2 regions of the Streptomyces sp. NPDC047981 genome follow, and region 2 is predicted to be linked to the other one. Evidence: riboswitches for the same ligand, from Rfam matches in the RefSeq annotation. Region 2 holds a riboswitch; the other holds the start of a gene.
What was found. Region 2 has a riboswitch for ZMP and ZTP ahead of AB0E14_RS08530 (bifunctional 5,10-methylenetetrahydrofolate dehydrogenase/5,10-methenyltetrahydrofolate cyclohydrolase). Riboswitches for the same ligand answer to the same signal wherever they lie in the genome.

Region 1: another riboswitch for ZMP and ZTP. It lies ahead of glyA (serine hydroxymethyltransferase); the one in region 2 lies ahead of AB0E14_RS08530 (bifunctional 5,10-methylenetetrahydrofolate dehydrogenase/5,10-methenyltetrahydrofolate cyclohydrolase).

The regions. Positions count from the first base shown of each region.
Region 1 is NZ_JBEZNQ010000009.1:7,348-22,114, reverse strand. Features, by position in the region: gene AB0E14_RS07870 (FAD-binding oxidoreductase) at 1-126, shown strand, start outside; gene AB0E14_RS07865 (decaprenylphospho-beta-D-erythro-pentofuranosid-2-ulose 2-reductase) at 167-922, shown strand; gene AB0E14_RS07860 (2'-5' RNA ligase family protein) at 936-1,538, opposite strand; gene trpS (tryptophan--tRNA ligase) at 1,633-2,646, opposite strand; gene AB0E14_RS07850 (RNA polymerase sigma factor) at 2,721-3,335, shown strand; gene AB0E14_RS07845 (hypothetical protein) at 3,310-4,179, shown strand; gene glyA (serine hydroxymethyltransferase) at 4,258-5,526, opposite strand; ZMP/ZTP riboswitch at 5,615-5,705, opposite strand; gene rocD (ornithine--oxo-acid transaminase) at 5,814-7,019, shown strand; gene AB0E14_RS07830 (polysaccharide deacetylase family protein) at 7,168-7,863, shown strand; gene AB0E14_RS07825 (glutathionylspermidine synthase family protein) at 7,880-9,064, opposite strand; gene AB0E14_RS07820 (hypothetical protein) at 9,083-9,373, opposite strand; gene AB0E14_RS07815 (hypothetical protein) at 9,464-10,318, shown strand; gene AB0E14_RS07810 (PLP-dependent aminotransferase family protein) at 10,409-11,878, opposite strand; gene AB0E14_RS07805 (carboxymuconolactone decarboxylase family protein) at 11,926-12,441, shown strand; gene AB0E14_RS07800 (malate dehydrogenase) at 12,532-13,521, opposite strand; gene AB0E14_RS07795 (DUF2690 domain-containing protein) at 13,695-14,767, opposite strand, start outside.
Region 2 is NZ_JBEZNQ010000010.1:2,026-16,792, forward strand. Features, by position in the region: gene AB0E14_RS08520 (SWF or SNF family helicase) at 1-1,246, shown strand, start outside; gene AB0E14_RS08525 (hypothetical protein) at 1,357-1,968, opposite strand; gene AB0E14_RS08530 (bifunctional 5,10-methylenetetrahydrofolate dehydrogenase/5,10-methenyltetrahydrofolate cyclohydrolase) at 2,093-2,947, opposite strand; ZMP/ZTP riboswitch at 2,977-3,082, opposite strand; gene AB0E14_RS08535 (GAF domain-containing protein) at 3,272-4,549, shown strand; gene AB0E14_RS08540 (aldehyde dehydrogenase family protein) at 4,595-6,118, shown strand; gene AB0E14_RS08545 (TetR/AcrR family transcriptional regulator) at 6,158-6,790, opposite strand; gene AB0E14_RS08550 (3-hydroxybutyryl-CoA dehydrogenase) at 6,834-7,724, opposite strand; gene AB0E14_RS08555 (acyl-CoA dehydrogenase family protein) at 7,721-8,893, opposite strand; gene AB0E14_RS08560 (acyl-CoA dehydrogenase family protein) at 8,947-10,116, opposite strand; gene AB0E14_RS08565 (acetate--CoA ligase family protein) at 10,224-12,293, opposite strand; gene AB0E14_RS08570 (ferredoxin) at 12,295-12,486, opposite strand; gene AB0E14_RS08575 (NADH-ubiquinone oxidoreductase-F iron-sulfur binding region domain-containing protein) at 12,483-13,910, opposite strand; gene AB0E14_RS08580 (hypothetical protein) at 13,907-14,422, opposite strand.

The DNA of each region.
Region 1 (14,767 bases), on a different contig from region 2:
TCGCGGCTGCGGCCCGAGCTGCTGCACGCGATGTACCCGAGGCTCGCCGACTTCCGCGCGCTGCGCGCCACGCTCGACCCCCGGTCCGTCTTCACGTCCGATCTGTCCCGTCGCCTCGCCCTGTGAATCGCTCTCCGAATCGCTCTCTCCGAGGAGTTTGACCGTCATGAAGGACGCCTTCGGCACCCCGCAGTCCCTGCTCCTGCTCGGCGGCACGTCCGAGATCGGGCTCGCCACGGCCCGCCGGCTGATCGCCCGCCGCACCCGTACGGTCTGGCTGGCCGGACGCCCCACCCCCGCCCTGGAGGCCGCCGCCGACTCGCTGCGCGCGCTGGGCGCGGACGTGCGCACCGTGCCGTTCGACGCGCTCGACACCGAGTCGCACGCGGAGCGGCTCGGCAAGATCTTCACGGAGGGCGACATCGACATGGTGCTGCTCGCCTTCGGGATCCTCGGCGACCAGGCGCACGACGAGGCCGATCCGCTCGCCGCCGTCCGGGTCGCCCAGACGAACTACACGGGCGCGGTCTCGGCGGGGCTGATCTGCGCGGCGGCGCTCCAGGCGCAGGGGCACGGCTCGCTGGTGGTGCTGTCGTCGGTGGCCGGCGAGCGCGCCCGCCGCGCGAACTTCATCTACGGCTCGTCCAAGGCGGGTCTCGACGCGTTCGCCCAGGGGCTCGGGGACGCGCTGTACGGGACCGGGGTGCACGTGATGGTCGTACGCCCGGGATTCGTACGGTCCCGGATGACGGAAGGGCGTGAGGAGGCACCGCTGGCGACGACTCCGGAGGAGGTCGCCCTGGCGATCGAGCTGGGGCTGCGGCGGCGCTCGGAGACCGTGTGGGTGCCGGGCGCGCTGCGGATGGTGATGTCGGCCCTGCGGCACGTGCCGAGGCCGCTGTTCCGCCGCCTGCCGGTCTGACCGAGGTGGGGCGTCAGCCCGCCGCCGGGGTGGGTTCGTCGACGGGCGAGGAGCCCTGGGCGGGGACCGCGGGGACCCCGGCGGCACCGTGGCTGTCGCCGAACTCGAAGACGCGGAGCTTGCGCCACACCCCGTCCTCACCCTGCTCGTACAGGGCGAAGGAGGAGCAGGTCCAGGCGGCCTCGAAGTCGGCCAGCTCCGCGTAGGCCCGGTCCATCGCCTCCTCGGCGATGCCGTGGGCGACGGTGACGTGCGGGTGGTACGGGAACTGCAGCTCGCGCACGAGCGGCCCGGACTCGTCCCGGACCCGCTCCTGGAGCCAGCCGCAGGACGAGACGCCCTCGGCGAGCGTCACGTACACGACCGGGGAGAGCGGGCGAAACGTTCCCGTGCCGCTCAGCCGCACCGGGAAGGAGCGGACGCCCGCGGCGACCTCGGCGAGGTGCGCCTGGATCGCGGGGAGCCGCTCGGCGTCCACCTCGGTCGGCGGGACGAGCGTCACGTGCGTGGGGATGCCGTGCGCGGCGGGATCCCCGAAGCCGGCGCGCAGCTCCTGGAGCAGGCTGCCGTAGGGCTCCGGGACCGCGATCGAAACGCCGAGCGTTACGGTCCCCACGTCGTTCTCCTCCGGTGTCGTGTCGATTCGGGACGGTGGTGGTGCAGCCGCCAGTGTGCGGCCTGCACCACCCCTGTGGCCAGGGTCCTTGGACTCAGTGCTTGGCGGGCAGGAAGCCCACCCGCTCGTACGTCTGCGCCAGGGTCTCGGCGGCGACCGCCCGCGCCTTCTCCGCGCCCTTGGCCAGGAGCGAGTCCAGCGTCTCCGGGTCGTCCAGGTATTCCTGCGTACGGGTCCGGAACGGCGTGACGAAGTCCACCATGACCTCGGCCAGGTCGGTCTTCAGCGCGCCGTACATCTTGCCCTCGTAGCTCTGTTCCAGCTCGGGGATGCTCGTCCCGGTGAGCGTGGACATGATCGAGAGCAGGTTGGAGACGCCGGCCTTGTTCTCCGGGTCGAAGCGGATGACCGTGTCGGTGTCGGTGACCGCGCTCTTGACCTTCTTCGCCGTCGTCTTCGGCTCGTCGAGCAGGTTGATCAGACCCTTCGGCGTGGACGCCGACTTGCTCATCTTGATCGTCGGGTCCTGCAGGTCGTAGATCTTCCCGGTCTCCTTGAGGATGTACGGCGCCGGGATCGTGAACGTCTCGCCGAAGCGCCCGTTGAACCGCTCCGCGAGGTCGCGGGTCAGCTCGATGTGCTGGCGCTGGTCCTCGCCGACCGGGACCTGGTCGGCCTGGTAGAGCAGGATGTCGGCGACCTGGAGGATCGGGTACGTGAAGAGGCCGACGGTGGCCCGGTCGGCGCCCTGCTTGGACGACTTGTCCTTGAACTGGGTCATGCGGGAGGCCTCGCCGAAGCCGGTGAGGCAGTTCATCACCCAGCCGAGCTGCGCGTGCTCGGGCACATGGCTCTGGACGAAGAGGGTGCAGCGCTCCGGGTCGAGACCGGCGGCGAGCAGCTGCGCGGCGGCGAGCCGGGTGTTCGCGCGGAGCTCGGCCGGGTCCTGCGGAACCGTGATCGCGTGCAGGTCCACCACCATGTAGAAGGCGTCGTGGGTCTCCTGCAGCGCGACCCACTGGCGGACGGCACCGAGGTAGTTGCCGAGGTGGAACGAGCCTGCGGTGGGCTGGATTCCGGAGAGCACACGGGGACTGTCAGAGGCCATGCCTCACATTCTCTCAGGTTCGTCGGGCGTTCCCGGACTGGGAACCGATCGGGGTCGGCCGGTGTATTCAAGGTGTGAGGACGCTGGAGGGGGGCCGGTGCGTCGTGGACGAGTCGGCGGTGATCGCACGGGTGCGCGCCGGGGAGGCGGAGGCGTACGCGTCGCTGGTCCGCGCCCACACGGCGGTCGCGCTGCGCGCGGCGGTTGCGTACGGCGCGGGCGCGGAGGCCGAGGACGTGGTGCAGCAGGCCTTCTTCAAGGCGTACCGGTCGCTGGGGCGGTTCAAGGAGGGGGCGGCCTTCCGCCCGTGGCTGCTGCGGATCGTGGCCAATGAGACGAGGAACACAGTGCGCGCGGCGGGCCGGCAGCGGGCGGTCGCGGGCCGGGAGGCGGAGCTGCTCGCCGCGGAGCCGCTGATACCGGAGGGGGCGGATCCGGCGGTCGCGGCCGAGGAGCGGGAGAGACGCCTTCAGCTGCTCGGCGCACTGGACGGTCTTGGCGACGACCATCGGCAGGTGGTGATCCACCGCTATCTGCTGGAGCTGGACGAGACGGAGACCGCGGCAGCGCTGGGCTGGCCGCGCGGCACGGTGAAGTCCCGGCTGAGCCGGGCCTTGAAGAAGCTCGGGCTCGTGCTGGAGGCAGAGGAAGGAGGTGAGGAGCATGACGGACGAGCGGGCGCACGGTGACGGGCCTGCGGGCGGGCCCGGGGACGGGTCCCTTGGCGCGCGCGGTGACGGGTCCCCTGGCGGGCCCGGGGACGGGCTGCCGGAGGAGCTGCGGGAGCTGGGGCGGCGGCTGAGGGTGCCGGACGTCGGCGGGGAGACCATGGCCGAGCGGGTGCTCGCTCAGCTCCTGGCGGAGCAGGTGCCGACGCCGGTGCGGCGGCGGCGCTTCGACGCCCTGCGCGGGTCCGCGCGCCGGCGCTGGAAGGCGCTGCTCGCGGCGGTCTCCGGGCTCCTGGTGGTCCTTGTGCTCACGCCTCCGGTGCGGGCGACGGTGGCCGAGTGGTTCGGCTTCGGCGGGGTCGAGGTCCGATACGACCCGGGGGCGCGTCCGTCGCCGGGCACGGAGGTCCCGGGGTGCGAAGGGGCCGTCCCGCTGGAGGAGGCCGAGCGCCGGGCGGGGTTCGAGCCCTTGATACCGAGCGCCCTCGGCCCTCCGGACGCGGTGTCGGTGACCGGCTCGGCGGAGCTGGGGCGAGCGGTGATCAGCCTGTGCTGGCGCGGGAAGGACGGCGGGACGGTCCGTCTCGACGCGTTCCCGGCGCGGCTCGACCCGGGCTTCGCCAAGCAGGTGCGGACCCAGCCGGAGTGGGTCGACCTGCCGGACGGCGCGGAGGGCTACTGGTTCGCCGAGCCGCATCTGCTGAGCGTCCCGCTGACGGACCCGACCGGCCAGGAGTGGACGCACTCCGTCCGCACGGCGGGCCCCACGCTCCTCTGGACGAGGAACGCCGGGGCCCTGACCCTGCGGCTCGAGGGCGAGCCGTCCCTGGCGGAGGCCCGCCGCATAGCCGAGTCGGCGGGCTGAGCGCCCGCCGACCGGGCCGGACCGCGACGGCGGGACGGCTCGACGGCCGGAGGTCCGGCCGGTTCGCTCGGCGTCGGGTCAGACCGGGAGGCCCGGGGCGGGGAAGGCGGCCATCAGCTCGGCGACCTCGGCGCGGATCGTGCGGAGCGCGTCCTCGTCGCCGGAGCCGGCGGCGGCGACGCCCCGGTCGATCCAGTCGGCGACCTGGGTCATGTGCGCGGTGCCGAGGCCGCGGGAGGTGAGGGACGGGGTGCCGATGCGGATGCCGGAGGGGTCGAAGGGCTTCCGGGGGTCGTAGGGGACGGTGTTGTAGTTGACGACGATCCCGGCGCGGTCGAGGGCCTTGGCGGCGACCTTGCCGGGGACCTCCTTGGGGGTGAGGTCCATCAGGATCAGGTGGTTGTCGGTGCCGCCGGAGACCAGGTCGAAGCCGCGGGCGAGCAGCGCCTCGGCGAGGGCCTTGGCGTTGGCGACGACCGCGTGGGCGTAGTCGCGGAAGGAGGGCTGGGACGCCTCGCGCAGGGCGACGGCGATGGCCGCGGTGGTCTGGTTGTGCGGGCCGCCCTGCAGGCCGGGGAAGACGGCCTTGTCGAGGGCCTTGGCGTGCTCCTCGCGGGACATCAGCATGGCGCCGCGCGGGCCGCGCAGGGTCTTGTGGGTGGTCGTCGAGATGACGTCGGCGTACGGCACCGGCGAGGGGTGGGCGCCGCCCGCGATCAGGCCGGCGATGTGGGCGACGTCGGCGACGAGGACGGACCCGGCCTCGCGGGCGATCTCGGCGAAGCCGGCGAAGTCGATGGTGCGGGGCAGCGCGGTGCCACCGCAGAAGATCACCTTCGGGCGCTCCTTGAGGGCGAGCTCACGGACCTGGTCGAGGTCGACGAGCCCGTTGTCCTGGCGCACGCCGTACTGCACGCCGCGGAACCACCTGCCGGTGGCGGAGACGCCCCAGCCGTGGGTGAGGTGGCCGCCCATCGGCAGGGCCATGCCCATCACGGTGTCGCCCGGCTCGGCGAAGGCGAGGTAGACGGCGAGGTTGGCGGGAGAACCGGAGTAGGGCTGGACGTTGGCGTGGTCGACGCCGAAGACGGCCTTGGCCCGCTCGACGGCGAGGGTCTCGACCTGGTCGATGTTCTGCTGGCCCTCGTAGTACCGGCGGCCGGGGTAGCCCTCGCTGTACTTGTTCTGCAGGACCGTGCCGGAGGCCTCGAGGACGGCGGCGGAGACGTAGTTCTCGCTGGGGATCAGCCGCAGGGTCTCGGCCTGCAGCCGCTCCTCGGCGCCGACGAGCGCGGCGAGTTCGGGGTCGGCGGCGGAGAGGGCGGGGTGGTGGGCGGTGCTCGTCATGTCGCTCATGGCGTTCCTCCGGGCGTTGCGGCGGCGGGTCCCGGAGCGGTGCGTGCGATTCGGCGCGGCACCACACGGGACGGGGTCCTTGTGGTGCCCAGGCGGGCGGCACCGCGTGTGGTCTGCCGCGCACGGCTCCCCCAGGGTCGATTCCCCGTACGCCAGTCGCCGTGCGTGTTTCCACATTAGCGGGCGCGCCGTCGCTCAAGGTTTCTTCGTCCAGTATCCGAGCGACGATAGGAAAGGGAGCCACACCCGCCCCTGGCCGCAGGACGAACGGAGATCCCGTGTCGAGTACGCAAGACGCGATCGCTTCCGCGGAGGCGCACAGCGCGCACAACTACCACCCCCTGCCCGTCGTCGTCGCCACGGCCGACGGGGCCTGGATGACCGATGTCGAGGGGCGCCGCTATCTCGACATGCTCGCCGGGTACTCGGCGCTCAACTTCGGGCACGGCCACCGTCGGCTGATCGACGCGGCGCGGGCGCAGCTGGAGCGGGTGACGCTCACGTCGAGGGCGTTCCACCACGACCGCTTCGCGGAGTTCTGCACCCGGCTCGCGGAGCTGTGCGGCAAGGACATGGTCCTGCCGATGAACACGGGCGCGGAGGCGATCGAGACGGCGGTGAAGACCGCCAGGAAGTGGGGGTACGAGGTCAAGGGCGTGCCGGACGGGCACGCGAAGATCGTGGTCGCGGCGAACAACTTCCACGGCCGGACGACGACGATCGTCAGCTTCTCCACGGACCACGAGGCCCGCGACCACTACGGCCCGTACACGCCGGGCTTCGAGATCGTGCCGTACGGCGATCTGACGGCGATGGAGGCGGCGGTGACCGCCCACACGGTGGCGGTGCTGATCGAGCCGATCCAGGGCGAGGCGGGGGTGCTCGTCCCGCCGGCCGGATACCTGCGCGGGGTCCGGGAGTTGACCCGGGAGCGGAACGTGCTGTTCATCGCGGACGAGATCCAGTCGGGCCTCGGCCGGACCGGGCGGACGTTCGCGTGCGAGCACGAGGGTGTGGTGCCGGACGTGTACGTCCTCGGCAAGGCGCTGGGCGGCGGGGTCGTCCCGGTCTCGGCGGTGGTCGCCGACCGGGACGTGCTCGGGGTGTTCCGGCCGGGCGAGCACGGGTCGACGTTCGGCGGGAACCCGCTGGCGTGCGCGGTGGCCCTGGAGGTGATCGCGATGCTGCGGACGGGCGAGTACCAGCAGCGGGCGGCGGAGCTGGGCGAGCATCTGCACGCGGAGCTGGGCCTGCTCGTGGGCGGCGGCGCGGTCGAGGCGGTGCGGGGCCGCGGCCTCTGGGCGGGCGTGGACATCGCGCCGTCCCGCGGCACGGGCCGGGAGATCTCGGAGAAGCTGATGGAGCGGGGTGTCCTGGTGAAGGACACGCACGGCTCGACGATCCGGATCGCCCCGCCGCTGGTGATCAGCAAGGAGGACCTGGACTGGGGCCTGGAGCAACTGCGGGCGGTACTCGCGGGCTGACCGGCCGGACGCAGGGCGCCGGGCGCCGGGCGCCGGTGAACGGCCTCACCGGCCTGGGCCGGTGGACCGGGCGGGTCCGGTTCTTGGGGCGGGGGCGGGGCAACTCGGGGCATTGACAGCACAGTTGGTCTAGGCCAATGATGCCGCCATGCCGAGACCTCGCCCCCGCCGCGCGCTGCGCGGCGCACTCGCCGTGCTCGTCCCGCTCGCGCTGCTCGGCGCGTTCGCGGGCCCCGCGCAGGCCGCCCCGACGGCGGCCTGGCCCGCGCCCGTCCCCGTCGTGTCCCATGTCGAGACCACCGACCCGGTCGTCTTCATCACCATCGACGACGGCTGGTTCCACGACCCCGCCGCCGCCAAGATCCTCATCGACCGCCGGGTGCCCGCCTCGCTGTTCCTGCTCCCGGGCGCCTACTCGTACGACTCCGGCTACTTCCACACGCTCCTCGACCACGGCCGCTCCCGGGTCGAGAACCACACCGTCAACCACCCGGACATGACCGGGCTCGACGCGGCAGGCCAGAAGGCGGAGGTCTGCGGCGCGCGGGACCAGCACCTTGCCGAGTTCGGCGACGGCCCCCGGCTGCTCCGCCCGCCCTACGGCACGTACGACGAGACCACCCGCACCACCGCCCGCGCCTGCGGCGCGAAGGCCCTGGTGACCTGGACGTACGACCTGACCACCTGGGGCCAGTGGACCCCGCCGACGCCCACCCTCAAGGCCGGCGACATCATCCTGCTGCACTTCAACGAGACGCTGGAACAGGATCTGACCCGCGCCCTGGCCGCCGCGGAGGCGGCCGGCCTGAAGCCCGCGCCGCTCAGGGAGTACGTACCGGAGTAACAGCCCTCAGCAGGACTCAGAGGATGACGTGCGGCAGGAAGCGGGCGTACTCGTCCGTTATCAGGCCCGCCGACTCCCGGATGCCGAGCCCCGCCGCCTCGTCCTCGACGACCCACGCGCCGAGCACCACCCGGTTGCCGTCGAAGTCCGGCAGCGGGGCCAACTCCTGGTAGCAGCAGGGCTCGTCGCGCGCGACGGGCGCCGAGCCCGGCTCGTGGACGGTGACGCCCGCGCCCTCGCGGCCCAGGAGCGGCTTGGTGACATAGCCGCCGCGCTCGGCGAGTTCGCGCGGGCCGTCGAGGTAGGCGGGCAGCAGGTTCGGGTGGCCCGGGTACAGCTCCCAGAGGATCGCCAGCAGCGCCTTGTTGGAGAGCAGCATCTTCCACGCGGGCTCGATCCAGCAGGTCGTGCCCGTACCGCCGCCGTTGTCGAGCGTGTCCAGGACGTACGGACCGAAGCGGTCCGTGGCCAGCCACTCCCATGGATAGAGCTTGAAGCAGCTGCGGATGAACCGCAGCCGGTCGTCGACGAACCGGCCCGAGAGCCGGTCCCAGCCGATCTGCTCGACCGACAGGGCCTCCGTGTCCAGCCCGGCCTGCTGGGCGGTCTCGCGCAGATACGCGACCGTCATCAGGTCCTCGCCGAGCTCGTCCCCCTCGGAGTGGACGAAGTGCACCGGGCTGCCCGGCGGCAGCAGCGGGGCCTGGCGCTTCCAGGCGTCAACGAGCCGCTCGTGCAGCGAGTTCCACTGGTCGGCTCCGGGGAAACGATCCTCCATCCAGAACCACTGCGGACTCGCGGCCTCGACCAGCGAGGTCGGCGTGTCGGCGTTGTACTCCAGCATCTTGGCCGGGCCCGTACCGTCGTAGCGCAGGTCGAAGCGGCCGTAGAGCGAGGGCAGTTCGGCGCGGCGGCGCCAGGACTCGGCGACGAGGGAGGCGAGCCGCGGGTCGGTCAGGCCGAGATCGGCGAACCGGTCATGCTCGACGATGTGGGCGGCCGCCGCCAGGCACATCGCGTGCAGTTCCTCGACGACCTCCTCGAGCGCCTCGACCTCGGGCAGGGTGAAGGAGTAGTACGCGCTCTCGTCCCAGTACGGACGCAGAGAGCCGTCGGGGTAGCGGGTCAGGGGGTAGACGAGCCCCTGCTCCTCCACCGTCTGCTGCCACCCCGGCCGGGGTTCGATCGTGTGCCGCCGCATGCCCTGTCGTCCGCCCGCTCAGCCGCCGCTGGAACCGGAGCAGCCGAAGCCTCCGGTGTCGACGGCCTTCTTGTCGAAGCTGCCGCCGCTGACCCTGTTGTCGCTGACGCTGCCGCCGTAGTAGTACGAGCCGCGGGCCGTGCCGCTGCCACTGCTTCCGCTGCCGCTCTCGCACTCGTAGCTCGGGAGCTTCTCGCGCGTCAGCGGGTCGACACACCGCTTGTCGGGCTCGGATCCGCAGGAGGTGATCGTCGCCGCGAGCACTCCCATACCGCCGAGCACGACCGTGCTCGACCTCAGCCTGCGCATGAATCTGCCTCCCCATCCCGTGGTCGCGACCGCACAGTTTAAGCCGCTGTTCGAGCGGCCCCGCACTAGAGTCCTTTCGTGCTCTTTGGGATGATCTGCGCGCTGGCCTCGTCGGTCTGCTTCGGTACGGCCTCGGTTCTGCAGGCGCTCGGCGCCCGGGCGGCGACGCCGGGGACGGGCGGCGGAGTCGATGTCGCCCTGTTCCTGCGCGCGGTACGGCAGTGGCGCTATCTCGCCGGTCTCTCGCTGGACGGCATCGGCTTCGGCCTCCAGATCGTCGCGCTGCTCTCGCTCCCCATCTACACGGTGGGGGCGGCGCTCGCCGCGAGCCTGGCGGTGACCGCGGTGGTCGCCTCGTGGCTGCTGAACGCCCGGCTGAGCCGTGTGGAGTGGGGCGCGGTGGCGGTCGTCTGCGGGGGTCTGGCGATGCTGGCCGTCTCCTCGGGGACGGAGGGCGACGAGACCGGTTCGGACGCGCTGCGGTGGGCGATGCTGGCGACGGCCTTCGGCGTGCTCGGGATCGGCGTCCTCGCGGGGCGTCTGCCGGAGGGGCCGCGGGCGCTCGCGCTCGGCCTGGGAGCGGGGTTCGGTTTCGGGGTGGTGGAGGTGGCGGTCCGGCTGATCGACGGGATCGACCTGACCAACCCCGCGTTCTACGCGCTCCTCGTCGGCGGCGGAGCCGCGTTCCTGCTGCTGACCTCGGCGCTGCAACGGGGTTCGGTGACGACGGCGACGGCGGGCGCGGTCCTCGGCGAGACGATCGGCCCCGCGCTGGTCGGGGTGGTGTGGCTGGGCGACCGGACGCGGGAGGGCCTGGCGTGGCTGGCGATCCTCGGCTTCACGATCGCGGTCGCGGGCGCGCTGGTCCTGGCGCGGTTCGGCGAGGCGCCGGTACAGGACGACGACGAGGACGAGGACGCCCGTACGGAGAGCCCGGCGCCCTGATCTCCGGCCGGCCCCGGCTGCTCCCTGCGGGCGGTACGGACGCGTCGCCGTCACGCCGTCACGCCGTCACGTCGTCACGCCGTCACGCCGTCACGTCGTCGGCAGGACGCGGCACAGGGCCGCGAGGGCGCCCGACCAGGCGCTGTCCGGGGGCGTGGCGTAGCCGACCACCAGGCCGTCCTGCGCCGGGGCGGTGTCCGGGTGGCGGAAGTGGCTGAGGCCGCGGACCGCGAGCCCCTGCCACGCGGCGGAGCGCAGGGCCTCCGGCTCCTGGCCCGCCGGGAGTTCCAGGACCGCGTGGAGGCCGGCCGCGATGCCGCTCACCCGGGTCCGCGGCGCGTGCGCGGCCACCGCCGCCACCAGTTCGTCGCGCCGCCGCCGGTAGCGCAGCCGCATCGCCCGCACGTGCCGGTCGTACGCCCCCGACGCGAGGAACTCCGCGAACGTCAACTGGTCGAGCGCGCTGCCCGACCAGTCCATGTGCCCCTTCGCCTCCACCACCTCGCCCACGAGGCTCTCGGGCACCACCATCCACCCCAACCGCAGTCCGGGCGCGAGGGACTTGCTGGAGGTGCCCAGGTACACCACCCGCTCCGGGTCGAGGCCCTGGAGCGCGCCGACCGGCTGGCGGTCGTAGCGGAACTCCCCGTCGTAGTCGTCCTCCAGGACGAGCCCGCCCGAGGACCGCGCCCAGTCGATCGCCGCGACCCGCCGGTCGGGGTGGAGGGCGCCGCCGAGCGGGAACTGGTGGGCGGCCGTCATCAGCACCGCGCCGACCCCCTTCATGCCGGGCAGCCCCTCGGTCCTCGTGCCCAGGTCGTCGTACGGCAGGGCGGGCAGCCGCAGCCCCGACCGGGTCAGCAGCCGCCAGTGCTCGTCGAGCCCGTACGCCTCGACCGCCACCTCCCGCACCCTCCGGGCCCTCAGCACCTGCCCCATGAGCGAGAGCCCGTGCACGAACCCCGCGCAGAGCACGATCCGTTCCGGCCGCGCGTACACGCCCCGGGCCCGCGCGAGGTACTCGGCGAGCACCGTGCGCAGCTCGATCCGGCCGCGCGGATCGCCGTAGCCGAACGCGTCGTGGGGCGCCGCCGTCAGCGCCCGCCGGGAGGCCTTGAGCCATTCGGCGCGCGGGAAGGACGCGAGGTCGGGCATGCCCGGCTTCAGGTCGTACGTCGGTGTGGTGCGGCCCGTGCGGCTCCGAGCCCCGGCCCGCGCGCCGCCCGAGCCGGCCGGACCAACCGGCCCGCCCGGACCACCCGAACCGGTCCGCCGACGTGGCACCGACCGCTGCGCGACCCGCGTCCCGGAGCCCTGGCGGGCGGTCAGCCAGCCCTCGGCGACCAGCTCGGCGTAGGCGTCCGCGACCGTGTTACGGGCGATCCCGAGGTCGGCGGCGAGCGTGCGGGAGGACGGCAGACGTACGCCCGCGGCCAGGCGCCCGCCGCGCACCGCCTCCCGCAGCGCGTCCATCAGCGCGGCTCGCAGGCCCGTGCGCGCCCCCGCGCCGCGCAGGTCCAGGTGAAGGTCGGCGCCAAAAGTGGCCCACTCATCTGCCATGGAAATGGACCATACTCCTGCGCCACCCCGCTCGTACGGTGAGAAGCATGACGACGACGACCACCACCCCGACCGTGAAGCCCGAGTACGCCGCCGAGCACGCTCCCCGCCTCAACTTCGGCGAGCGTGTGCCCGAGTTCTACCGGGCCATGCGGCGGCTCGACCAGGCCGCGGCCGAGCACCTCGACTCCACCCTCTACCACCTGATCAAGATCAGGGCCTCGCAGGTCAACCACTGCGCGTTCTGCATCGACATGCACACCAAGGACGCTCTCGCCGAGGGCGAGTCCGTGGAGCGGATCGTCCAGCTCAGCGCCTGGGCCGAGTCGCGGCACTTCTACACGGAGCGCGAGCTCGCCGCGCTCGAACTGACCGAGGCGGTCACCGTCGTCACCGACGGATTCGTCCCGGACGAGGTGTACGCGCGGGCCGCCGCCCAGTTCGACGAGACGGAACTGGCGCGGGTCATCGCCGCCATCACCGTCATCAACGCCTGGAACCGCATCGCCCTCACCACCCGCATGACGCCCGGCCACTACACGCCCGGCCAGTACAAGAAGTAGGGCCGCCGACGACCGGACGACGACAACGCACCGCCCCCGGCCGAAGTGTCGGCCGGGGGCGGTGCGTACGGGGGAAGCGGGCTCTCAGGTTCAGATGAGGCCGAGCGCGCGGACCGCGTCGCGCTCCTCCGCGAGCTCCTGCACCGAGGCGTCGATGCGGGCGCGGGAGAACGCGTTGATGTCCAGGCCCTGGACGATCTCGTACTTGCCGTCCTTGCAGGTGACGGGGAAGGAGGAGATGAGGCCCTCGGCGACGCCGTAGGAGCCGTCCGACGGGATGCCCATGGAGGTCCAGTCGCCCTCGGCGGTGCCGTTGACCCAGGTGTGGACGTGGTCGATGGCGGCGTTGGCGGCGGAGGCGGCCGAGGACGCGCCACGGGCGTCGATGATCGCGGCGCCGCGCTTGGCGACGGTCGGGATGAAGGTGTCGGCCAGCCACGCCTCGTCGGCGACGACCTCGGCGGCGTTCTTGCCGGCGATCTCCGCGTGGAAGATGTCCGGGTACTGGGTCGCCGAGTGGTTGCCCCAGATGGTGAGGCGCTTGATGTCCTCGACCGAGGCGCCGGTCTTGGCGGCCAGCTGCGACAGCGCGCGGTTGTGGTCGAGGCGGGTCATCGCGGTGAAGCGCTCGGCCGGGACGTCCGGGGCGGCGGCCTGGGCGATCAGGGCGTTGGTGTTGGCCGGGTTGCCGACGACCAGGACCTTGATGTCGTCCGCGGCGTGGTCGTTGATGGCCTTGCCCTGGGGCTTGAAGATGCCGCCGTTGGCCTGGAGCAGGTCACCGCGCTCCATGCCCTTCGTGCGCGGGCGCGCGCCGACGAGCAGCGCCACGTTCGCACCCTCGAAGCCCTGGTTCGGGTCGTCGAAGATGTCGATGCCCTTGAGCAGCGGGAAGGCGCAGTCGTTGAGCTCCATGGCGGTGCCCTCGGCGGCCTTGACGCCCTGCGGGATCTCGAGGAGGCGCAGCTTGACCGGCACGTCCGCGCCGAGCAGGTGGCCGGAGGCGATGCGGAACAGCAGCGCGTAGCCGATCTGGCCGGCCGCGCCGGTCACGGTGACATTCACGGGAGTGCGGGTCATGGCGATCTCCGTAAGACAGCTGGCGGGTGGGGCCCTGCCCCGGGTGCTGGACAGCTCTTCTTGATCGATCGGTGTCTCGACGTGAAGAGATTTTCCAGCGGTCAGGCTATCCGACCCGGGACGGGTCGAACCCCCACCCCCTTGTGGTCCGGCTCACTGCCACCCGACTGGGGTCAGCGCCCTCCCGTACAGACGCGGGTGCCGTTCACGGGCGTCGCGCACGCCCGCGCGTCCGTCCCGTCCGTCGTCGCAACCATCGGGCTGTACGCGTCCGGATCGGCGCCCACGGTCACGTCCTGGCCGCCTCCGGCGGCGGTGACGTGCAGGGTGTCGCCGGGCGCCGCCCCCGTGACGCGCGCCCAGGCGGCGCCGCAGGTCCTGCTGAACCGCACCTCGATCTGCCCGGCGAAGCCGACCGGGGCGCGGGAGACGGTGGTGGCGAACGTGCCTCCGCAGCCCATGGCTTCGGGGTCCTGTCCGGTGCATCCGGCGCCCGCGCATTTCACTCCGGAGGGGAGGGGCGACGTGCCGGGACCCGCCCCGGAGGCCCCGGGAGAGGCGGGGGACGTGCCGGGCGTGCGCGTGGCCGCGGAGCCCCGGTCGCCGCCGCCGGGGCCCTCTCCGCCGCTGCCGTCTCCGCCGCCGAGATCGGCGAGCAGGACGGCGGCGATGACGACGAGGAGAGCGCCGAGGACGCCGGTGAGGAGCAGGAGCACACGAAGGGCGGCGGCTGGGCGGCGGGGCGGTTCGGAGGGCGGGACCGGGACGGGGCCCGAGACCGGGACGGGACCCGGGACCGGGACGGGACCCGAGACCGGGACGCGACCCGGGACCGGGACGGGGCTCGGGACCGGGACGGGGCCCGGGGCCTCCTGCGCTCGGGTGGGTCCGGTGCTCTCCGGGTCGGCGGTGGTGCTGTGGCTGCTGCTGACGCTCGTCTCCGTCGAGGCGTTCACGCCGGGGGCGAGGCCACCGGCGCCTCCCGGGCCCTGCTCGGAGCCCTTCCAGGCGCGCTCGGCCCGCTCGCGTTCCGCGGTGAGCCGTCCGGGATCGGTGCCGGTCACCTCGGCGAGCGCGAGGACGGCGCCCTTCGGCGCGAGGAGGCGACCGTCGAGGTACCGCTCCCAGGCGGTCCGGCTGTAGCCGGTGCGGTCGGCGACGGCGGCGACGCTCAGTCCGCTGCGGTCGACGAGGCGCCGTAACCGGTCGGCGAACTCGCGCACGCGCGGGTCGAGTTCGTCAGGCA
Region 2 (14,767 bases):
CCGCGGATCCGCCTTCGCCCGCACCTGGTGGGGCCTCGCCTGGCTCAAGGCGCTGGAGGACACGGCGCTCGACGGACAGCAGCTCAAGGAGGGGCGGCGGCAGGCGCGCGCCGGCGCGGTGGGCGCGGTGTCGGTGCGGCCCGGCCGGATCACCGCGGTCGTCAAGGACCGTGACGGTTCCTCGTACCGCAGCGACGTCCTCCTCCAGGAGCTCTCGGAGGACGAGTGGGACCGGCTGCTCGATCTCGCGGTGGAGAGCGCGGGGCACATCGCGGCGCTGCTCGACCACGAGATGCCGCCGCACCTGGTGGAGGACGCGGCGGCGGCCGGGCTCGAACTCCTGCCCGGAATCGGCGACCTGGACCCCGAGTGCGGCTGCGAGGCGTGGGACCACTGCCCGCACACGACCGCGCTCTGCTACCAGGTGGCGCGGTTGCTGGACGAGGACCCGTTCGTGCTGCTCCTGATGCGGGGGCGCGGGGAGCGGGCGCTCGTGGACGCGCTGCAGGAGCGGAGCGCGGCGCGGGCGGCGACGGCAACGACTCCGGGTACCCGGAACCTCGCCGAGGAAGCGGCCGCCGAGGGCGTTCCGGCCGAGGAGGCCTTCGCCGCGCGGGACATCCTGCCGCCGCTGCCCGCTCCGCCGGTGCTCCCCGCCGTCCCGGGCGAGCCGCCCTCGCTGGACACCGAGACGGAGCCGGCGCCGGGGCTCGATCCTGCGGCGCTTGAGTTCCTCGCGGCGGACGCGGCCACCCGCGCCCACCGGATGCTGGCCGAGGCTCTCGCGCCCGGGCATGGTCACCCGTGGCGGCCGGAACCGTCCTTGACGCCCGCTCAGGACGCCGTGCGGATGGCGGCCGTCGGGACTCCCCCGTCCTGGGTCGCGGCACGGCTGGCGCAGGGGGCGGGGCGCCGCACGGCGGGGCTCGGCCCGGCCACGCGCGCGTGGCGCTTCGGTGGCGCTGCCGCCCTCGCCGTACTGGACGAGGAGTGGACGCCCGCTCCGGAGGTGCTGGCCCGTGCGCGGGCGGTGCTCGCTGAGGCCTGGGAGGACGCCGAGAGGCCCGTGCTCCGGCAGTCCGGGGCGGCGCGCTGGACCGTGGTCGGCGCGGAGGCCCAGCTGCGCCTCGGCGAGGACGGCCGCTGGTGGCCCTTCCGCAAGGAGCGCGGCGCCTGGGTCCCGGCGGGCCCCGCGGACCAGGACCCCGCCGCAGCGCTCGCGGGCCTGGCGGCGCGGGAGGCCTGACGCATGTCCGGAGCGGATGGCGCGCGTCCGGCGCGCCTGGGCCGCCTGGCACATGTCCGGCGCGCCTGACGCACGTCCGGAGCGACTGACGGTGTCCCCCGCGGTGGGCGTCAGCGCAGCCGGGCGGTGAGCGGGCGGGTGGCCTTGCCGGGGGCCGCGTGCGCGGTGAGGCTGCAGGCCACGGCGTCGGCGCCGAGGAGGTAGCCGGAGCGGTACGGGTACTGGACGAAGGTGGTCCAGCGGGTGCCGCGCGGCTGGGCGGAGGCCTTGCGGCGGAGCGGCTCGCGGCACAGGGCGGCCGCCGCGTCCCGTATCTGCCGGTCGGTGCGGTGCTCGCCGGTCAGCCGGACCACGGCGACGAGCTGGGCGTCGTGCGGCCGGTCGCAACCGCGCCGCACGGCGGAGCCGGGGGCGGCCCGGTCGATGTCGAAGCACTCCCCCGGCGTGAGGTGGTGGTACGGGACGGCAGCGGTGCTCCCGGCCGTTCCGCCCTGCGCGGCGAGCTGGTCGCCGGCGGCCGGCGCACCGTCGGCGCTCGGGCCCGCGCGCGTGCCGACGGTCGCGCCGGCCCCCTCACGCGTGGTCGCGTCCCAGTGGCTCCGGCCCTCCTGGCGGACCACGAAGGCGACGGCCGCGACCAGGACGAGGAGCGGAACGATGAGGTACCGGGTGAACGACGGCGCATTCTCGCCGGAGTACGGGGACATGGTGACCAGAGTCACCTCCGAATCCTCAACAGGGTTGGTTCGATTCCGAGTTGAAGCGTGGCCCGTACAGAACCGTGACACTTCCCTTGGCTGTACGGGCCGTTGGGAACCCCTCCGACGTGCTATGGGGTCTCTCCGCCTAGAGGCCCAGCTGGCGCTCGGCTCCCTCGACGGTCTGGGCGAGGAGCACGGCGATCGTCATGGGGCCGACACCGCCCGGCACGGGGGTGATGAGGGAGGCCCGCTCGGCGGCGGTGTCGAAGTCGACGTCACCGACGTTGCCCGGGTTGTAGCCGGCGTCGATCACGACGGCGCCGGGCTTGATGTCCTCGCCCCGGATGAACCGGGGCTTGCCGACGGCCGCGACCAGGATGTCCGCCTCGCGGACGGCGGCGGACAGGTCGGTGGTGCGCGAGTGGCAGTACGTGACGGTGGCGTCGCGGCCGAGGAGCAGCAGGCCGGCGGGCTTGCCGAGGATCGCCGAGCGGCCGACGACGACGGCGCGCTTGCCGCGCGGATCGACGTCGTAGGCGTCGAGCAGCCGCATGATGCCGCCGGGCGTGCAGGAGACGAAGCCGGGCAGCCCGAAGCCCATGGCGGCGAACGAGGCCATGGTGACGCCGTCGACGTCCTTGGCCGGGTCGATCGCCTCGAAGGCGGCCCGCTCGTCGATGTGCGGGCCGACCGGGTGCTGGAGCAGGATGCCGTGGACGTCGGGGTCCTGGGAGAGCGCGGTGATCGCGGCGACGAGTTCCTCGGTCGTCGTCTCGGCGGGCAGTTCGACGTGGCGGGAGCGGATTCCGGCCTTCGCGCAGCGGTTCTGCTTCATCTTCACGTACGTCACGGAGGCCGGGTCCGCGCCGACAAGCACGGTGGCGAGGCAGGGGGTGACGCCGGTGCGGCGGGTGATCTCGGCGGCGCGGGCGGCGGTCTCCCCAACCGTGCGGCGGGCGAGGGCGGTGCCGTCCATGAGGGAGGCGGTACTGGTGGACATGGGCCACTCCTGGGCGTCGTCGAGGACAGGGTGATGGCCCAGGCGCACGGCAGCGTCGGATCCGCGCGGGTGCGCGGGGTCCGCGGGCCGCTCCCCGGTGGTGATCCACCTCAAGCGCCAGTCACGGCCCGAGCCCTACTCTACGTGAGCACCGGGCGGGGCCCCAGGGCGGTGTTCGGACACGGCGCATATGCCGGAGTGCTGGGACGCTTGTCGGCGGCTTCCCCGCGCACGACGATGACCCCGAGACGGCGGACGGGGCCGGGGCGCCATCGCGGCGCGCCGGGCCCGTCCGGTCCATGGGACCTCGACGTGGAGGCCGAGTTGAGCGATGCGTGGGTGGCGGCCGGGCCCGACGCCGGGGCGCTGCGGCGGGCGCACGAGGTGTTCACCAGCGGCGGCCAGGTCCGCCTCCCGCCGGTGCGGCCGCTGGTCGCGGAGTCGTGGCGACGCTCCGCGCGGGCCCGGGTGAGTCCGGACGGCGCGGCCTGTGTGGAGCTCGCCGACGACGAGCTCGCCGACCACCGTGCCGGGCATCCGCTGTCGGCCGCGATGCCGGTGATCCGGGAGCTGATGGGCACGTACGCGGCGGACGGCGAACATCTCCTGGCGGTCTGCGACGCGGCGGGCCGGATGCTGTGGGTGGAGGGCCACCCCGGGACGCTGCGGCGGGCCCGGGCCATGAACTTCGTCGCCGGGGCGCGCTGGTCGGAGTCGGTGGCCGGGACGAACGCTCCGGGGACCGCGATCGCGGTGGACCGCCCGGTGCAGGTCTTCAGCGCCGAGCACTTCCAGCGGCCGGTGCAGGCGTGGACCTGCGCCGCCGCTCCCGTACACGATCCGCGGACCGGGCGGCTGCTCGGCGCGGTCGACATCACCGGCGGGGACCGGTTGGCCCATCCGCACAGTCTGGCCTTCGTCCAGGCCGTGGCGCGGGCGGCGGAGTCGCAACTGGCCCTGCTCGCTCCGCCGGCGGCGGAGCGGCCGCGCCTGGCGGCGCTCGGCCGGGACGAGGCGGCCCTGGTCGTGGCGGGCCGCCGGCTGCGGCTGAGCCGCCGCCACAGCGAGATCCTGGTGGTGCTGGCCCATCGCCCGGAGGGAGTGGGCGGCGAGGAACTGCTCACGCTCCTCTACGAGGACGAGTCGGTCACCCCGGTCACGCTGCGGGCGGAGATGTCCCGGTTGCGCGGGCTCCTGGGACCGGAGTTGCTGCGCTCACGCCCGTACCGACTGGCGGGCGAGGTCGACGCGGACTTCACGGCGGTGGACCGGCGCCTGGGCTCGGGGGCGGTGTCGGCGGCCCTCGCCGACTACGCGGGGCCGCTGTTGCCCGCGTCCCGCGCCCCCGGGGTGGTACGGCTGCGGGAGCGGCTCGCGGCGAGGCTGCGGGCGGCGCTGGTGGACCGGGGCGACGCGGCGCTGCTCGCGGACTGGACGTACAGCGCCTGGGGCGAGGACGACGTGGAGATGTGGCGGGCGCTGTCGGAGGTCGTGCCCGCCTCGGGCCGGGCCCCGGTGCTCGCCCGCCTGCGCGCCCTGGACGAGGAACTGTCCTCGGGCGCAACGGGGTTGCAACGTGGGGCTCCGCACACTCGGCGGTGAGCGCCGGCCAGGGACGGCCGGCGCGGTTCGAGGGAGGCCATGCCGATGACCCGTTACGCCGCACCCGGTACCGAGGGCGCGCTCATGTCGTACCTGCCCCGCTACGACCACTGGATCGGCGGCGCATACGTGGCGCCCGCGCGGGGTCAGTACTTCGAGAACCCGAGCCCGGTCGACGGCCGCCCCTTCACCGAGGTCGCCCGCGGCACCGCGGAGGACGTGGAGCGCGCCCTCGACGCGGCGCACGCGGCGGCTCCGGCCTGGGGTCGTACGGCGCCGAACGAGCGGTCGAACGTCCTCCTGCGGATCGCCGACCGGATGGAGGCGAAGCTGGAGGAGCTCGCGGTCGCGGAGAGCTGGGAGAACGGCAAGCCGATCCGCGAGACGCTGGCCGCCGACATCCCGCTGGCGATCGACCACTTCCGCTACTTCGCCGGGGCGTTGCGCGGCCAGGAAGGCACGCTGAGCGAGATCGACGACGACACCGTGGCGTACCACTTCCACGAGCCGCTGGGCGTCGTCGCGCAGATCATCCCGTGGAACTTCCCGATCCTGATGGCGGTCTGGAAGCTGGCGCCCGCGCTCGCGGCGGGCAACGCGGTGGTGCTCAAGCCCGCCGAACAGACCCCGGTGTCGGTGCACTTCTGGATGAGCCTGGTGGCCGATCTGCTGCCGCCGGGTGTGGTCAACATCGTCAACGGCTTCGGAGCGGAGGCGGGCAAGCCGCTGGCGTCCTCGCCGCGTGTGGCGAAGATCGCCTTCACCGGCGAGACCACGACGGGGCGGCTGATCATGCAGTACGCCTCCGAGAACATCAAGCCGGTCACGCTGGAGCTGGGCGGCAAGTCCCCGAACATCTTCTTCGACGACGTCTGGGCGGCGGACGACGACTTCCGGGACAAGGCGCTGGAGGGCTTCACCATGTTCGCCCTGAACCAGGGCGAGGTCTGCACCTGCCCGTCAAGGGCCCTGATCCAGCAGGGCCACTACAGCGAGTTCCTGGAGGCGGCGGTCGCCCGCACGGAGCGCATCGTCCCGGGCCACCCGCTGGACACCGACACGATGATCGGCGCCCAGGCCTCCAACGACCAGCTGCAGAAGATCCTCTCGTACCTGGACATCGGCCAGCAGGAGGGCGCGAAGATCCTCACGGGCGGCCGGCAGATCACGTACGACGGCGAACTGGCGGGCGGCTACTACGTCCAGCCGACCATCTTCGAGGGCGACAACCGCATGCGGATCTTCCAGGAGGAGATCTTCGGCCCGGTCGTCGCGGTCACGTCCTTCACGGACTTCGACGACGCGATCCGCACGGCCAACGACACCCTCTACGGCCTCGGCGCGGGTGTATGGACCCGCGACACCAACACGGCCTACCGCGCGGGCCGCGCGATCCAGGCGGGCCGCGTCTGGACGAACTGCTACCACGCCTACCCGGCCCACGCGGCCTTCGGCGGCTACAAGCAGTCGGGCATCGGCCGCGAGACCCACAAGATGATGCTGGACCACTACCAGCAGACGAAGAACCTGCTGGTGAGCTACTCGCCGAGGAAGCTGGGCTTCTTCTAGCGGAACGGAAGAACGCGCATGACCCGGGCCTTTCCCGGGTCATGCGCCTTCTTGGAGCGCCCGGGCCTCGGGGAAGACGGGAGAGATGCCCAGTGACGGGGCGATGGCCGACCAGATCGTCGACTGGGCCGTGGGTAGGTCGACGTGTGGGTCGGTGAGCATCACGCGAATGCCCAGGCCGTCGCAGAGCGCCAGGATCAGAGTGCTGATCGCGGCGACATCGCAGGGGGCGAACTCGCCCGACGCGACGCCGCGTTCCACCGCGCCGCCGACCCAGGCATGGAGCTGGTCGTACAGGTCGACGGCGAGGTGCCGGGCTGCGTCGTCGCGCTGTGCGCGCACCCACAGTTCCTGCCACAGTTTCCAGTCCTGGCGCAGCTCCTCGTCGGTGGGCAGCATGGTGCGCACGATGCGCGCGAGCAGGACGCCGGCCGGCACGTCGGCGTCCCCGCCGTCAAGGTCCGTGCCGGTCTGCGCGAACGAATGCGTCATCGCCTCGGTGAAGAGCTTCTCGCGGGTGTCGAAGTGGTAGTGGAGCAGCGCCTTCGACACCCCCGCGTGCTCGGCGACCTTGCGCATGCTGACGTTCTCGAACCCGATGTCCGCGATCACCTCGCACGCGGCCTTGAGGATCCGCTCCCGTGTCTCGAGTGCGCGCTCGGCCTTGGTCACGTTGGCAACTCCCGCTTTCGGTCTCGGTCCACGTCCCGGACCATCATCCCTGCCCATCCTGCCCCGACCGGCGCCCCGGGTACGGGTGGAAGCCCCGACCTGTCTTCCGACCGAGCCGCCCCGCTTCCACCATCCGAGCGAGCAGCGGCGGCGGGGCGTACAGCGGCTCGCGGTACTCCGCGTACATCGACCGGGCGATGGCCTGCACCGTGTCCAGACCGATCAGGTCGGCCAGGGCGAGCGGGCCGAGTGGATGGGCGCAGCCCAAGGTCATGGCCCGGTCGATGTCCTCGGCCGACGCCGTACCGGACTCGGCCATCCGCACCGCTGCCAGCAGGTACGGCACGAGCAGGGCGTTGACGACGAACCCTGCCCGGTCCCGGGCGTGCACGACCTCTTTGCCGAGGACCTCGGCGGCGAAGGCGCCCGCGCGCCGGACGGTGTCCTCGCCGGTGAGCAGCGAGGGCACCAGTTCCACCAGCGGCAGCCGCGGCACCGGGTTGAAGAAGTGCAGACCGATGACCTGGGACGGCCGCGAGGTGGCGGCCGCCAGCCTGATGACGGGCAGGGACGAGGTGTTGGTCGCCAGGACGGCGTCCCGGCGCTCCACGACGGCGTCGAGCCGGGCGAAGACCTCGGTCTTCGCCCGCTCGTCCTCCGCCACCGCCTCGACGACCAGATCGCGGTCGGCGAGCCGCGCCATGTCGGTGGTCACGGCGATTCGGCCGGCCGCGGCCCGACGCTCGGCCACGGCCAGCCGGCCGGCCGCCTCAGCCCGTTCCAGCGAGCGGGTGATCCGCCGCAGTCCGGCTTCCGCGGCCGCCGGTCCGGTCTCCACCACCACGACGTCGCGTCCGGCGCGGGCGCAGACCTCGGCGATGCCGGAGCCCATGAGCCCGCAGCCCACGATCCCCACCCGGGCGAGGTCGCTCACGGGGTCGCCGGCAGCTGCAGGACACCCGTCCCGCGCTTGACGAGTTCGCCCGCGACGATGAGTCGCTGGATCTCGGAGGTGCCCTCCCAGATCCGGTCGACGCGCAGCTCTCGGTAGAGACGCTCGACGGGGTACGAGCGGTCGTAGCCGCGCCCGCCGAAGATCTGCAGGCACCGGTCGACCACCCGACCGGACGCCTCGCTCGCCGCGAGCTTGGCGATCGCGGCCTTCGCGTGCAGGGTCTTGCGGTCGGTTCGACCCTCGCCGACCTCCCAGGCGACCTGGTGGGTGTACGCGCGGTTCACGGCGATGTCGACGGCCGAGTCGGCGAGCATCCCCTGGATCAGCTGGAAGTCGGCGATACGGGAGCCGAACTGACGGCGTCCGACGGCCCAGTCACGGGCGAGCTCCAGGGCCCGCTCGGCCGCCCCGATCGTGCGGGCGGCGATCATCAGCCGCTCCTCGGAGAACCAGGAGCGGGTGAGGTCGTAGCCGTTGCCGACGCCGCCGAGCACCGCGTCCTCAGGCAGGCGTACGTCGGTGAAGGTGAACTCGGGGTGCTCGTAGACGAAGGTGTGCATCCAGCGGGGCACCCGGGTCATCTCGATGCCCGGGGTGTCCTTGTCCACGAGGAACAGCGTCGGCGCCCGCTCCTCCCCCGCAGCAGCAAGCACAATCATGAAGTCGGCGTGGTCGCCCACGGTGACGAACCACTTCTCGCCGTTCAGCACCCAGCCGTCGGCGGTCCGGGTCGCGGTGGTGTGCAGGTTCTGCGGGTCGGAGCCGGCTTCGGGCTCGCTGACCGCGTAGCAGTCGCGCCGGCGCCCGCGGATCACGGGCACGAGGTACCGCTCGCGCTGTTCGGGCGTGCAGTGCGCGAGGGCGTTGGCGGGCCGCCACACCATGTCCCACAGTGCGCCGGTGAGCCGGCCCAGTTCCTCCTGGACGACGACCTGCTCAGGAACGGTGAGTCCGGCACCGCCCCACTCGGCCGGCATGTTGACGGCCTGGAGGCCGCTGTCGAGGACGGCGTCGCGGATCTCGGCGTGGGCCTGTGGCGGCAGACCGTTGTTCTCCTCGCAGTCGAGCTCGTACTTCATGATGAAGTCGGTGAGGTCACGCGCCGATTCCTTGAGCTCCTGCTGGCGTGCGGTGAGACGGAAGTCCATGGGGTGCTTGTCCTCTCGGTGGTGGGTGTGGGTGCCGGGACAGGGCCGTGGGCTCAGCGCGGCAGGGCCAGCGCCCCGGTGCCGCGCTTGATCAGCTCGTTGGCGATGATCAGCCGTTGGATCTCCGATGTGCCTTCCCAGATCCGGTCGACGCGCAGCTCTCGGTACATGCGCTCGACCGGGTACGAGCGGTCGTAGCCGCGCCCGCCGAAGATCTGCAGGCACCTGTCGACCACCCGACCGGCGGCTTCGCTCGCCGCGAGCTTCGCCGTGGAGGCCTTGGCGTGCAGGGTCTTGCGGTCGGTCTGAGGCTGGTCGGCCTCCCAGGCGATCTGGTGGGTGTAGGCGCGGTTGACGGCGATGTCGACGGCGCAGTCGGCGAGCATCCCCTGGATCAGCTGGAAATCGGCGATACGGGAGCCGAACTGACGGCGTCCGACTGCCCAGTCACGGGCCAGTTCCAAGGCCCTCTCGGCGGCGCCGACGGTCCGGGCGGCGATCATCAGCCGCTCGTCGGTGAACCACTCCTTCGTCAGCTCGTAGCCGTTGCCGACGCCGCCGAGCACGTCCTCGTCGGGTACGAAGACGTCGGTGAACCGGAACTCGGGGTGCCCGTTCACCGCTGAGTGCATGAAACGGGGGACCCGCGTCATCTCGACACCGGGGGCCTGCTTGTCGACGAAGAAAAGCGTCGCCGCACGGTCCGGCCCGGCATCGGCCTGCACCAGCAGGAAGTCGGCGATGTCGCCGCAGGTGACGAACCACTTCTCGCCGTTCAGAAGCCAGCCGCCCGCCGTGCGGGTCGCGGTGCTCGTGCCCGATCCGGGGTCGGATCCGGCCCCGGGCTCGGTGACGGCGAAGGCGTCGAAGCGCTCGCCGCGAATCACCGGCAGCAGATACTTCTCGCGTTGTGCCTCGGTGCCGTACGCGAGGACGTTGGCGGGCCGCCAGGGAATGTCCCACAGGCAGTTGGTGACCTTGCCGAACTCCTCCTCGACGATCACCTGGTCCAGCAGGGAGAGTCCTGCGCCGCCCCACTCGGCGGGCATGTTGATGGCGTAGACGCCGGCTTCGATCGCGGCCCGGGTCAGCTCCCGCACGGTGTCGGCGGGCAGCGGGCCGCCCGCTTCCTCGGACTGCTCCTCGCACCGCATCAGGAGCCGCGTGTAGGCCGCGGCGCGCGCCTTGAGCTCGGTCTGCTCGGGGGTGTAGCGGAAGTCCATGGTGTGGGTCTCCTCCAGGGCGAGAGGGGTGTGCGGGACGGTGTGCAGAGAGGTATGCGGGGGTGTACGGGAAGGCCTCACCGGGGCCTCGTGGGGAGGGTTGGGGGTCAGCCGAGGACGGCTCGCGCGTCCAGCGCGAGGGCGCCGTCCGGGCGTACCAGCAGCGGGTTGACCTCCAGCTCGGCGATCTCCGGGTGGGCCGCGGCGGCTTGGGTGATGCGGGCGACGACAGCGGCGGCCGCCGTCACGTCCACGGCGGGACGGCCCCGCACGCCGTCGAGCAGGGGGGCGGTCCGCAGCCCCCGCAGCAGCTTCTCGGCGAAATCGGCGGCCACCGGCGCGAGGGCGAAGGCCACGTCGCGCATGGTCTCGGCGAGCACCCCGCCGAGGCCGACCATCGCCACCGGGCCGAACCGGGGGTCGCGTTGGACGCCGACGATCAGTTCGACACCGTCCGAGAGGTCCGCCATGGCCTCGACCGAGTACGAGGGGGCGCCGAGGCGGGCGTGCATCCGCCGGTACGCGGCCAGCAGCGCGTCCCGGTCGGCGAGCCGCAGCGCCACCCCGCCGGCGTCGGACTTGTGCAGGAGGTGGAGAGCCTTGAGGACGTACGGTCCTTCGAACGAGGCGGCAGCGGCGAGCAGCCCGGCCTCGTCGGTGATCTCCCGGGCCGGCGGGAAGGGCACTCCGGCGGCGGCCAGCAGCGCCCGCACACCGTGGTACGAGGGATCCCCCAGTGGTGGCCCGGCGGGCGGCGGCGCGGCCACCCCGGTCGGAGCGCCCGCCGCGCGGCCGGTCAGCGCGGCGAGTGCACGGGCCGCGTCCTCGGTGGCGGCGAACACCGGGACCCCGGCCTCGGCGAGCGCCCGGCAGCTGGGCGACTCCGGGTACATGGACTGCACGACCAGCGGCTTCGGTGTGGCGGCGAGGTGTCCGGCGATCTCCTTCGCGGCCCGCTGCTCGCCCTCGGCGAGGACGGAGCCGCCGGCGGGCCCGCCGCCCAGGCCGCCTTCGGAGGCGGCGTACCCGCCGAAGTAGCCCGTCATCAGGACGGCGTCCACCTCGTCGGCGGCCAGCAGTTCGCGGACGGTGTCGGCGTACGAGAGGGGGCGCTGCTCCCCCATCCCGGCGAGGTCGACCGGGTTGCGGACGGCGGACTGCTCCCACAGCACGCTCCGCAGCCGGTCCTGGGCCGGGGCGCCGAGCTCGGGCACGTCGAGCCCGGCGTCCTCGGCAGCGTCGGCGGCGACCGCGCCGTGGCCGCCGCCGTCCGTGAGGACGGCGGTCCGCCGGCCGGTCGTGCGCCGCCCGCCGGCCAGGGCGGCGAGCACCACGGTCATCTCCCGTGGGGTACGGACGAGTTCGACACCCGCGTCGCGGCATGCCGCGGCCACCACGTCGGTCGAGGTGGTCAGTGCCCCCGTGTGCGACTGGGCACTGCGGGCCGAGGCGGTGCCGCGGCCGGCGGTGAGGAGGACCACGGGCTTGCCGGCCTCGGCGGCGGCGCGGGCGAAGGCCCGGCCGTCGCCGAAGTCCTCGGCGTACACGGCGATCACGGAGGTGGGCTCGTGGCGGGCGCAGTCCTCGACGAGGTCGACGAGGGTGACGTCGGCCTGGTTGCCGAGCGAGACGAAGCGGGAGAAGCCGAGGTCGTGCGGGGCGCCGCGCAGCTGGAGTTCGAGGGCCAGGTTGCCGCTCTGGCTGAGCAGGGCGACATGGCCGGGCGCGAACCGGTCCGAAGCCAGGTACAACTCGGTGGTGTTGTCCGCGATGCCCAGGCAGTTGGGGCCGACGAGCACGGCTCCGGCGGCCCGGACCCGCTCGGCGACGACCCGCTGGCGGGCGAGACCGGCGGGGCCGGCCTCGGCGAAACCGGCGGTGATGGCGACGATCGCCTTCGCCCCGCAGGCGAGGGCGTCGTCGACGGCCGCCTCGAAGCCGGTGCCGGGCACGGAGATCACCACCAGGTCGACCGGCTCGCCGATCTCGCCGAGGGAGGTGGCCGCCGTCCGGCCGAGTACGGTGCCGCCGCGCCGGTTCACGAGGTGGACGGGCCGCCGGTCGGGCGCGCGGAGGGCCTGGGCCGCCACCGCATGGCCGTACTTCGCCGGGTCGTCACTGGCGCCGACCACGGCGACGGATCCGGGGTCGAAGAGCGAGGTCAGGTCACGCGTCATCTCATCCCTCCACGCGCAGGGCAGAGTTGGGGCAGCTCTCCGCGCAGGCGCGGGCGCGGTCCTCGGCAGCGGGCGGCACGTCGACGGCGACGACCTTCGCGTAGCCCCATTCGTCGAGCTCGACGAGTTCGGGGGTGTTCTCCTGGCAGAGGCCGTAGCCGTTGCACAGCGTGGCGTCCAGCAGCAGTTTCATGACGTTCCTTCCAGTACGGCGGCCATGGGCTCGGCGGATGTGGGGCCGGATCCGGTCGGCGCGGGTGGTCCCACGGCCGGTACCGGCACGCTCAGGCGGGTCAGGCGGTGCGGGTCCCGCCCGGGGGCGTCGGCGCGGCATACCGGGCAGGGCCCGTCGAGATGGGCCCGGACCTGTGCCGGGAAGACGCGCAGCAGGCTTCCGGCGAGGCCGGCGGCGGCGTCAAGGAGCCCGCACGCACCCCGCCCGGGCAATCCTCGCGCCCATCGGTGCAGCCGCTCGGCAGTGTCGGGTTCGGCGGATCCGGAGGCGAGGCGGTCCAGAGCGTCACTGATCGCGGCCGAGCCCGACACGCAGACACCGCACTGGCGTGCGCTCTCGACCGCGAGGTAACCGACCGCGTCGGCAGCGGCGCCCACCGGGCAGACGTCGGTGGTGAGGAAGCGGATGGCTCCGCAGCCGAGCGCCGTGCCCGCGGCAGCGAGAGCGCCGGGTTCGAGGGGCAGGTCCAGGGCGCGGGCGTCGACGAGCCCGCCGAAGAGACCGCCCATCAGGGCGCCGGTCGAGGCCGGGGTGCCGTGGGCGGCGGCAAGGGTCCTCAGGGGGACCCCGTACGGCGCCTCGGTGAGCACAGGTGCGACGCTGCCGCCCGAGAGGGTGACCAGGGTGGAGCGCGCGATCGGCTCGCGCAGGTCGGGCCGGGCGGCGACGAGCGCGATCCGGGCGAGTGTCTCGACATTGGCGACCAGCGTCGGCACGCCCCGGACTCCCCGCTCGAAGGGGCGGGGCGGTTTGGCGGTCGGCAGGGCCGGCCCGCCGTCGATCCGGCGGACGACCGCGGTCTCCTCGCCGGCGACATAGGCGGCGGCGGTCTCGACGACCTCGACGGGCAGCGACGGTACGCGTTCGGCGAGGGCACGGCGGACGCTGCGGGCCGCCTCCGGGTCGGAGAGGTAGACGTAGCCGTGTTCGGCGCCGGTCACCGCGGCGGCGTGGACGAGGCCGTCGAGGACCAGGTGCGGGCGGGCCCGCAGCAGCCAGCGGTCCTTGACCGAACCGGGCTCGCCCTCTTCCCCGTTGGCCACCACGACCGGGGTGCCTGCACCTGCCGCGCGCTCGCCGCGCGTCCCGCTCCCCCGGCCGCGTCGCCCGAGCTCGCGGACGGTACGGAGCTTGACGGCGGCCGGGAATCCGGCGCCGCCGCGGCCGCGCAGGTCGCAGGCGTCGAGGTGATGCAGCAGCTCGTCGGGGGTGACGGCGGCGGCGTAGCCACCGGTGGCCTCGTACGCCTCGGCGTTCTCCGTCGCGTTCGGCGTCGCGCCCAGCACAGAATCCGGCGCGGGGGCGGTCGGGTGACGGATGACGGTCGAGGGGCGGCTGATGGCCGGGGGGTGACTCGGGGGCGAGGGGAGGCTGTGGGTCATCTGCCGTCTCCTGTACGGGCGGTGGGGGCGGGTCCGGCGGTACGGGACCGGGTGCGCAGGAGTCGCAGCGCGCCTTCGAGCGCGGCGCGGTCCCCTGCGGTGCGGCCGTATCCCGCTCCTGGCAGGCCGATGAGCATGCGGTGGTGGTCGAGGATCACCTCGGCGGCCAGCAGCGCGGCCGCGGTCGAGGCGTCCGTGTCCGCGTCGGCTCTCGTGTCCGCGTCCGCGTTCATGCCCGCGTGGCTGTCTCCGCCGCCCTGCTCTTCGAGCCGGAGGGCCACGGCGGTCACGAGCGCGGTGGCTTCGGCGAGGTAGCGCAACCAGCTGTGCCGGCTGCCCCTCAGAACCAGGCGTTCCACCCGGCGCCGCTCGACGGCCGCGAGTTCGGCCCGGCCCGGCGGCGGGTGGTGCGCCGTGCCGAGGGAGGCGCGCAGCGTGGCGACGGCTGCGGGCAGCTCCCGCTCCGGTTCGGGGGTGAGCCCGAGCCAGTCCAGATGCCGACGACCACTCATACGTGCCTCCGGAAGGGAAGGGGTGCGGGTGCCGTGACCGTCGGTCGCGGGCCCGGCAGCCGAGTGGGGCATTCGAGCCACAGGCTCGTCCGCGGTCTCCGGCCGAGGGGGAATCGGAGGAGGAAAGCGAGGGAGGTGCGTGTCGGGGCAGGTGCCAGGGCACGCCGGGCTGCTTCCGGCGCGAGGCCGTGGGCCGCACCCACCAGATGACGAGAAAATGCGCAGGTCAGAGGCAGTGCGGCGGGAGAGCAGCAACAGGAACACGTTTGCTGACCGATCGGTCAGGCAATAACCAAGCTAGCTGACCGATCGGTCAGCGTACAAGTCTTGACCCAGCGGAATTCA